2 regions of the Anaerozeibacter quisquiliarum genome follow, and region 2 is predicted to be linked to the other one. Evidence: predicted binding sites of a transcription regulator. Region 2 holds the regulator's gene; the other holds the start of a gene.
What was found. The regulator LexA, encoded in region 2, represses DNA repair genes until DNA is damaged. The targets are predictions, from matches to a motif close to CNAACANNTGTTNG.

Region 1: a site for LexA is predicted at 3,546-3,559, ahead of recA (recombinase RecA). Genes of this name have one in related genera too.

The regions. Positions count from the first base shown of each region.
Region 1 is NZ_JBISDI010000025.1:2,818-7,780, forward strand. It holds gene ACH6CV_RS11695 (phosphopentomutase) at 1-762, shown strand, start outside; gene ACH6CV_RS11700 (purine-nucleoside phosphorylase) at 777-1,598, shown strand; gene deoC (deoxyribose-phosphate aldolase) at 1,711-2,388, opposite strand; gene recA (recombinase RecA) at 2,402-3,502, opposite strand; gene ACH6CV_RS11715 (RNA polymerase sigma factor) at 3,665-4,237, shown strand; gene ACH6CV_RS11720 (DUF4367 domain-containing protein) at 4,218-4,963, shown strand, end outside.
Region 2 is NZ_JBISDI010000015.1:21,338-26,300, forward strand. It holds gene ACH6CV_RS08410 (hypothetical protein) at 400-579, opposite strand; gene lexA (transcriptional repressor LexA) at 871-1,473, shown strand; gene ACH6CV_RS08420 (methionine gamma-lyase family protein) at 1,465-2,706, opposite strand; gene miaA (tRNA (adenosine(37)-N6)-dimethylallyltransferase MiaA) at 2,687-3,619, opposite strand; gene mutL (DNA mismatch repair endonuclease MutL) at 3,621-4,963, opposite strand, start outside.

The DNA.
Region 1 (4,963 bases), on a different contig from region 2:
GAGCACATCCGCACCGGCAAGCCCATCGTGTACACCTCGGCCGACAGCGTGTTCCAGGTGGCCGCGCACGAGGCCATCATCCCGCCCACCGAGCTGTGGCACATCTGCCGCATCGCGCGGCGCATGCTGACCGGCGAGCACGCCGTGGGCCGCGTCATCGCGCGCCCGTTCACCGGCAACCCCGGCGCGTTTGAGCGCACCGGCAACCGCAAGGACTTTTCGCTCGACCCGGTCGGCCGCACGATGCTGGACCTGCTCAAGGAGGCCGGCCGCGACGTGATCGGCGTGGGCAAAATCGAGGACATCTTCAACTACCGGGGGCTGACCTCTTCCAACCACGCGGTGGGCAACGAAGCCTGCGTGGACGCGGTGATCGAGGCGCTCAAGAAGCCGCGTCTGAACGGGCTGATCTTCGCCAACCTCGTGGACACCGACATGCTCTACGGCCACCGCAGAGACCCCGAGGGCTATGCGGGCGCGCTCGAGGCGTTTGACAAGCACCTGCCCGAGATCATGCGGCTGCTGGGCGAGGACGGCCTGCTGATCGTGACCGGCGACCACGGCTGCGACCCCACCTATACCGGCACCGACCATACTCGCGAACATACGCCGGTGCTGCTGTGGAGCCTGCAGGCCGAGGAGGGCGTGAATCTGGGCGAGCGCGCGAGCTTTGCCGACGTGTCGGCCACGGTGCTCGAGGCGCTGGGCGTCAAGAATACGATCGATGGCACTTCGTTCTGGGGCGATGTGAAGCTTTCATAAGCGCGGAGGTGCATATGAGCGAATACATGCGGAAAATCGAGGCGGCGGCGGCCTTTCTGAAGACGCGCGCCGGCATCGAGCCCCGCGTCGGCGTGGTGCTGGGCTCGGGCTGGGGCGCTCTGCTGACCGGGGTGGAGAACCCGACGGCGGTACCCTATGCCGAGGTGCCGGGCATGAAAGTATCCTCGGTACCGGGTCACGCGGGCAAGTGGATCTTCGGCACGGTCAACGGCCAGCCCTGCGCGATCATGTCGGGGCGGCTGCACTACTACGAGGGCCATGCCCTCGCGGACGTCACGCTGCCCGTGCGCATCATGAAGGCGATGGGCGTTTGTGTGCTGATCTTGACCAACGCCGCGGGCGCGGTCAACACGGCGTTTGAGCCGGGCGACCTGATGCTGATTACCGACCACATCAATTTGACCGGCGCGAACCCGCTGTTCGGCCCCAATGAGGACGAGCTGGGCGCGCGCTTCCCGGACATGAGCCGGGTGTATGACCCGGCGCTGCTGGACGCGGCGCGTGCGGTATCGCGGGAGCAGGGCTTCCCGGTGCGCGAGGGCGTGTATACGTGGATGACCGGCCCCTCGTTCGAGACGCCGGCGGAGATCCGCATGGCGCGCCTGTTGGGCGGCGACGCGGTGGGCATGTCCACGGTGCCCGAGGCCATCGTGGCGCGCCACGCAGGGCTCCGCGTGCTGGCCGCCAGCTGCATGACCAACATGGCCGCCGGCGTACTTGACCAGCCGCTGAGCCACCAAGAGGTGCTGGAGACCGCCGCCAGGGTAGAGCGGCCGTTCCAGCGCTATCTGTATGAATTGATCGGCCGGGTGTAAAGGAAGGCAACGGGGGCGTCTCCCCCGCGTGAACGCTGATGGGAGTCCAGAGCAAAACCCTCTGGACTCCCATTCACGCTCATGCGGGGATGCCGAGCCTTGATCCCCTGCTCTAATACGCTTGCGTCGATGTGCCCTGGCCCTCGCAGATGACCTTCGAGCCCGAAGAGCCCACGCCCAGCCGGTCCGCGCCCAGTTCCAAGTACATCTTGGCGGTCGCGTAGTCGCGGATGCCGCCCGAGGCCTTGACCTTGATGCGCCCCTTGGCGGCGTCCAGCATGGCCTTGACCGCCTCCACCGTCGCACCCGCGCCGTTGAAGCCGGTCGATGTCTTGACGAAATCCGCCCCGGCGCGCACGCAGGCCTCCACGCCGTCCGCGATCTTTTCGACCGGCCACTGGCTGGTCTCGAAGATCACCTTGACCAGAACGCCGCGCGCGTGCGCTTCCTCGACCACGCCGCGCACCTCTTCCTCCACCACGTCCCAGCGCCCGCCGAGCGCGTAGCCGTAGTTCATCACCATGTCGATCTCACAAACGCCGCGCGCGGCGTAGTCCCTGGCGGCGGCGCGCTTGACCTCAGCGCCCGAAAATCCGTAGGGGAAGTCGAGCACGCAGCCCACGCGGGTGCCGGTGCCCCGGCACATCTCAAGCGCCATCTCGATGTCCGCGCCGCGCACGCAGACCGAATACACCTTCAAGTCGATGCCCAGCCGAATCGCCGCGCGCACCTCGTCCGGCGTCATGGCGGGCCCCAGCACCGCGTGGTCCAGATATTTTGCGATGTCCATGCGTCTCGCCTCCTTATTCCTCGTCCGCCCCGTCCGCCTCGTCCTCGGCGTCGCCCTCGTCGTGCGCGACCTCGATCCGCCCGGCCGCGAATTCCTCGCGGATCTGCGCCTCGACCGACTCCCCGATCTCGGGATGCTCGCGGATGAAGGTGCGCGCGGCCTCGCGGCCCTGGCCGATGCGCTGGTCGCCGTAGCTGTACCACGCGCCGCTTTTCTGGATGATTTCCTTCTCAATCGCCAAATCGAGCAGCGCGCTGGTCCGGGACAGGCCCTCGCCGAACAGCATGTCCACCGTGGCCATCTTGAACGGCGGGGCCACCTTGTTCTTGACCACCTTGAGCTTGGTGCGGTAGCCGATGATGTCCGACCCGTTCTTGAGCGGTTCGCCCTTGCGCACGTCGATGCGCACCGAGGCGTAGAACTTGAGCGCCTTGCCGCCGGTGGTCACCTCGGGGTTGCCGTAGGAGATGCCCACCTTCTCGCGCAGCTGGTTGATGAAGATGGCCATGGCGTTGGTCTTGGCGATCACGCCGGCCAGCTTGCGCAGCGCCTGCGACATCAGCCGCGCCTGCAGGCCCACGTGGCTGTCGCCCATGTCGCCGTCGATCTCGGCCTTGGGCACCAGCGCCGCCACCGAGTCGATCACCACCACGTCGATCGCGCCCGAGCGCACCAGCGCCTCGGTGATGTCGAGCGCCTGCTCGCCGTTGTCGGGCTGGGCCACGTACAACTCGTCGATGTCGACGCCCAGCTTGCTCGCATACACCGGGTCGAGCGCATGCTCGGCGTCGATGAACGCGGCGGTACCGCCCATCTTCTGCGCCTCGGCCAGTACATGCAGCGCCAGCGTGGTCTTGCCCGACGACTCCGGCCCAAATATCTCGATGATGCGCCCGCGCGGCAGACCCCCCACGCCCAGCGCGAAGTCCAGGTGCAGGCAGCCGGTCGGAATGACCTCCACCTGCATCCGGGCCGAGGCGTCGCCCAGCTTCATGACCGAGCCCTTCCCGAAATCCTTCTCAATCTTCGACAGCGCCACGTCCAGCGCCTTCTTGCGCTCGTCCGAGGTCGTGCGCCGCACCGCCGGCTTCTTTTCCGGCCTCTTGTCCGCCATGCGTTTGTCCTCCAATGTGTCGTCTATGCGCGCATTATACCACAAAACAACTGTTCGATCAAGCGGTGAATTTGCCTGTGCTTCGCGGGTCGGGCGCTTGCGCGCAATGGATGTATGGTGTAATATATACTTATCAAAGAAAAACGAAGGGGGTGTGGCCTTATGATGATGCTCCCAATCGCCATCGCCCGGATCGAGGATGCCGGCGAGCGCGTGTTCATGGCGCGGTTATATCAGGAGCAATATGATCTCATGTACGCCCAGGCGCGCAGGCTGCTGGACGTGCCGCAGGATGCCGAGGATACGGTTCAGGAGGCGGCGGAGCGGCTCATCAAGCAGGTTGCGGTCCTGATGCGCCTTGAGGATCACCAGCTGCGCGCCTACGTCATCGTCACGGTGCGCAGTGTCGCGCTGGATCTTCTGAGGAAGAACGACCATATCCATGGGGGCGATCCCGAGGATATGTTCGAGCGGATTCCCTCAAGCGAGGAGGACGTGGACGCGGCCCTTCTGTGGGAGGAAACGGTGACCGGGCTGGTCGAGTGCATCGAGCGGCTGCCCGAGCGCGACCAGACGGCGCTCGGCATGAAGTACGTGCGCGAGATGTCCGACGGGGAGATTGCCGGGGTGTTGGGCGTAAAGCGCGACAGCGTCCGGCCGCTGCTCAAGCGCGCCAGAGCGCACGCCCGGGCCATGTGGGAGGAGATGAACGCCGATGGCTTATGCGTGCGGTGACGGCATGACGCCGCGCGAGCAATACGAGGACGCGCTGTTCCGCGAGGCTATGTGGCGGGTGGAGCAGCGCCGCGCCGCGCGCCTGGCCGCCGAGGGCGGCGCCGTGGCCGAGGAGGCGAAGGCGGCCTACGAGCGCGCGCTGCCCGCGCTGCACCGCGCGCTGGAAAAGGGGCTTGGCCGCAACCGGCGGCGGCGCTTTTTTCGCCATACCCTGCCGCGCGTGGGCCGGGTGGCGGCCGCCGCGCTGCTGATCGCGTTCCTCGGCGGCACGGCGGCGCTGGCGGCCATCCGGCCGCTGCGCGTGTACCTGACGCGCTTCCTAATCAGCACCACCGAGGTGCGCACCGAGCTGGGGCTTGAGGTGGACGGGGAGCGCTTCGTGGACGTGCCCGGGGACTGGCCGGGCGCCTACTACCCCGCCTACGTGCCGGAGGGTTTCGCGCTGGCGCAGGTGCGGGGCGACGAAATCGAGTGCCGCGTGCGGTACGACAACGCGGCGGACCAATCGCTGTACTTCGACGAGAACACGGCGGACGTCCGGATGTTCATCAACACCGAGGGCGCGAAGCTCGGGTACGGCACGATCCAGGGACAACAGGCGATGTTTGCGGAGCAGGAGGCCGACGGTTATTGCTTCGTGACCTGGGCGGTGGCGGACAGGTTCTTTGTCGTTCGATATGACGGCGATCTGGAAACCGCGAAACAGGTGTCCGAGAGCGTCACCAT
Region 2 (4,963 bases):
CCCAATACTCTTGCTATTGTATTTATTATAGCGATGCGCGAAGCGCGAGCCCCAAAAAAACCCAGCAGGCGATGCGCGAAGCGCGAGCCCCAAAAACCCCAAGGCAATGCGCGAAGCGCGAGCCCCAAAAACCCCAAGGCAATGCGCGAAGCGCGAGCCCCAAAAACCCCAAGGCAATGCGCGAAGCGCGAGCCCCAAAAACCCCAAGGCAATGCGCGAAGCGCGAGCCCCCGCGACCTTGTCGTCACCCCAAACGGGCGCCCAGCTTTTGCGAAAGCGGAGCGAAGCGAAGCGGTAGATTGAGGGGATTTGCGCGCCTTCCAGGCGCGAATCCCCTCAATCTATTCGCAAAAGCTGTCTTTTGCGAATAGATTCGGGTGCGAGGAAGGGCCTCACTTCCTACTCCCCCGTACCCTCGCCCTCGATGATCTCATCGATTTCGACGGCCAGGTAATCGGCGTCGCTCTTGATGCAGCGCATGCAGTTATCGCAAACCTTATCCGGGTCCAAGTCGCAGCGGCTGCATTCGCCGCATTCATTGCACACCATGGTTTCATCCAGTACGCACAAGCGTCGCATTCAAAAATCCTCCCGATTCAGGCAAAGGCACGGGCCGGCGTGGGCGGCGCTTTGCGATACGCCCCAGACGGCCCCTGCATTAGTATACCGCCCGGCTCGTGCGATGTCAATTCCCCCTGCGTGTAAAGGGCCAAACGCCGGGCCGGTGCCGCGCGGGGCCTCTCCCCTGTGCGCCTTTGCGTGTTAATTGATGGTGAATTATCGCCATTCACGCCAAACAGGACAAACGGACGTTTGCCAAACGTCCTTGTTTGTGCTATACTGGCTGCATATACGGGGAGGTTGATGCATATGCGTACGCGCGGGCGCGGCTTGGAAAATCAGGGCAAGATCCTGGAATTCATCAAGCAGGAGATCGAACAGCGGGGCTATCCCCCGTCGGTGCGCGAAATCGGCAAGGCGGTGGGGCTGAAGTCGACCGCCACGGTGCACGGGCATCTCAACGAGCTCGAGCGGCAGGGCTATATCCGGCGCGACGCCACCAAGCCGCGCGCGATGGAGGTGCTCGACAATCCGCGCGGGCGCGCGGTGCCGCTCTTGGGCAAGGTGACGGCGGGGCTGCCCATCCTGGCGCAGGAGAACATCGAGGACTACCTGGTGCTGCCGCAGCACATGAGCGCGCGCGGCGACGACCTGTTCGCGCTGCGCGTCGAAGGCGAGAGCATGATCGACGCCGGTATCCTGAGCGGCGACATCGTGGTGGTGCGCAAGCAGCCCGATGCCGAGAACGGCGACATCGTGGTGGCCATGATCGAGGACGAGGCCACGGTCAAGCGCATCTATTTTGAGAAAAAGCGCGTTCGGCTGCAGCCCGAGAACCGCCACATGGAGCCGATCTATGCCGAAGAAGTGACGGTGCTCGGGCGCGTGGCGGCGTTGTTCAGGTTATTTTAGCGCTTCCACCGCGCTCTCGATCGCGGTGTAGCCGTGGGCATACGTTAAACCGCCTTGCAGGTAGCCGATGTAGGGCGTGCGGATCGGCGCATCGGCGCTGAGCTCGATCGACGCGCCGGCCACGAAGGTGCCGGCGGCCATGATGACCTCGTCCTCGTAACCGGGCATGGCCCAGGGCTCGGGTATGGCCTCGCTGTCGACCGGCGAGGCTTTTTGAATCGACCGCACGAACGCGATCAGCCTGTCGGGCTCGCCAAACTTGATGGCCTCGATGATGTCGCCGCGCGGCGCGTCGTAGGCCGGGTGTACCTCGTAACCGAGCTTTGCGAACACCCGCGCGGCCAGCACGGCCGTCTTGACCGCCTGCATCGTCACGTGCGGGGCCAAGAACAGCCCCTGGTAGAACGGCAGGTAGCCACCGACGTAGGAGCCCACCTCCGCGCCGATGCCCGGGCTGGTCAGGCGGTAACCCACGAGCTCGACGGCCTCCTTGCGGCCCGCGATGTACCCGCCGGTCGGGGCCAGCCCTCCCCCGGGGTTCTTGATCAGCGAGCCCGCGATCAGGTCGGCGGCGGGCTCGCTTGTTTGTGTGAACTCGCCGTAGCAATTGTCCACCATGACCCATGCGTTCGGGCGCGCCGCGCGGATCGCTCGCGCGGCCTCGTCGATCTCGGCGACCGACAGCGAGCGCCGCCAGTCGTAGCCGCGCGAGCGCTGGATCAGCACCAGCCGCGCGGCATCGTCCATCTGCGCGAGCACCGCGGGCACGTCGATGCGGCCGTCCTCAAGCTCTACCTGGCGGTACTCTATGCCATATTCGAGCAGCGAGCCCTGGCCGGGCGTGCCCTCGGTGCCGATCACCTGGCGCATCGTGTCGTAGGGCGCGCCGGTGGCCGACACCAGCACATCGCCCGGTCGCAGCACCCCCTGCAGGCACAGCGCCAGCGCGTGGGTGCCCGAGGCGATTTGGGGGCGCACCAGCGCCGCCTCACAGCCCATCACGTCGGCAAATATCTCGCACAGCGCCTCGCGCCCGATGTCGTCGTAACCGTAGCCGGTCGTGGGCGCGAAGTGGCGCGCCGACACGCGCCGGCGCTGGAGGGCGGCGAGCACCTTGCGCGTGTTCTGCCGCTCCACCTCGAACAGCTTTTCAAAGACCGGTTCGCAGTCCCGTGCGCAGCGCGCGACGAAGTCGCGCGTCGCCGGGCTGATTTCACCCAACTGAATGCCCATTCACTTGAAGCCTTTCCTTTATTTCCCGGGCAATATCCTGGGCTGAGCGTTCCTCAGCCGGCACCCATTGTACGCGCGGGTCGGCGTAAAACCAGGTCAGCTGGCGTTTGGCGTAGCGGCGCGTGCCTTGCTGGATCAGGCCGACCGCCTCGTCCAGCGTGATGAAACCCTCGCGCGCCCGGATCAGCTCCTTGTAGCCGATCGCCTGCATCGCGGTGGCCGTCATGGGCACGCCGGCCGCAATCAGCGCGTCCACCTCGGCGGGCAGCCCGAGGTGCATCATTTCCATGACGCGCCGGTCGATGCGCTCGTACAGCGTAGCGCGCGGCCAGTCAGGCGCGAACAGCAGCCCCCGGTAGTCGCCCTCGCGTTCGCGGTCAAGCGCCGCGCGCTCGCCCGCCGTGCGCCCGGTCAGTTGATGCGCCTCGATCGCCCGGATCACCCGCCGCACGTCGTTTTCGTGCAGCCGCGCGGCGCGGTCGGGATCGATTGCGCGCAGCCGGTCGTGCAGGATGCGCCGACCACCCGGGCCGTCCGCCACCGCCTGCAGCGCCTGCCGAAGCGCTTCGTCGCCCGGCTCGGCAAAGCCGAGCGGCCTGGTGAGCGCGTTGACGTACAGCCCGGTGCCGCCGCACAGCACCGGTATCCGTCCGCGCGCGCGAATGTCCTCGATCACCGGAATCGCGCGCGCACGGTATGCCGCCGCCGAGAACGACTCCGATGGGTCCAGGATATTCAATAAATGATGCGCAACACCGCCCATTTCAGCCTCGGTCGGCGTCGCGGTGCCCACGTCCATGCCGCGGTACAACTGCATCGAGTCGCAGGACACCACCTCGCCCCCGATGAGCCTGCACAGCTCGACCGCGACGGCGCTCTTGCCCGACGCGGTCGGGCCGCAGATGACGATCAGATTACTGCTGACGTTTGAACATCCTCTCCAGTTCGTTTTGCGTAAGCACGCGCAGCACCGGCCGGCCGTGCGGGCAGGTCGCGGGCGAGCGCGTGTCCTCCATCGCTTGAAGCAGCGCCTCGATCTCGTCTGTACTCAGCCGGTCGCCGCCCTTGACCGCGTGCTTGCAGGCCATCTGAATCAGCTCGCCCTTGCGCCGGTCGCGCGCGGCGTATTTGAGCTGGTCGAGCCGCGATACCATCTCGAGGAAGAAGGCGGGCACGTCGGCCTTGCCCAAGATGAACGGCACCGCGCGCACCGCCAGCGCGCGCTCGCCGAACGGCTCCGCCTCGAACCCGGCCTCGGCAAGCAAATCTATGTTTTCCTGCACCAGCGCGATCTCGCGCGGCGAGGCCGGCACCACCGCCGGGGTCAGCAGCGGCTGAGACGCGCCCGGCCCGTCGAGGCGCGGGGCGTATTGCTCGTACAGGATGCGCTCGTGCGCCGCGTGCTGGTCGATCAGGATCAGGCTGCCCTTCGCCTCCACCAGCAGGTAGGTGTCGAGCGCCACGCCGATCACCCGGTACCGGGGCGCGCCGGTCTCTTCGGGCGGGGGCACCGCGGAGAGCTGCTCCGCCTGTTGGGCAACCGGCTCCGGGCGCGACGGTACCTGAGACACGGTCATCGGCCAGGCGCGCGCCGCCTCGTTCAGCCGCAAATCGCGCGGGGCGAGCGGCGGGGCCTCAGCCGGCGCGGGGGCGGGCGGAGAATATCCGCCCCGGCCCTCGGGGTTGCGCGACGCTCCAAACGTCTCGACTTCGGTCTGTCTGGCGTAGGCTCGAACCTGCTTGGCATCGACTTCGGTCTGTTCGCCGGGCACCTCGACGCGCTCGATCTTTAGCGTCGACGGCTGGATCAGCGGCTCCGCGCGGCGGGTGGCGGCCTCGACGTCGAGCAGGCGCTCGCCCTCGAACGCGCGGCGCAGCATCTGATCGACGGCTGCGCGCACGCCCGCCTCGTCGCGGAAGCGCACCTCGAGCTTGTTGGGGTGGACGTTGACGTCGACCGCGTGGGGCGGCAACTGAAGGCTTAACATGGCCATCGGGTGCATGCCGATCGTCACGCGCCCGGCGCACGCGGCCCCAAGCGCCTGCGAGAGCAGCGGACACTTGACCACGCGCGCGTTGATGAAGAAGTACTGGGCGGAGCGGGTGGGGCGCGCGCAGTCGCCCACGCCGACCAGCCCCGATATGCGCAGCGCCCCCTCCATCTGATCGACGTCGGTCAGCGCGGCCGCCACTTCCTTGCCGTATACCGCCAGCGCCGCGTGGCGCAGGTTGCCGTCGCCGAACGAATGCAGCGTGG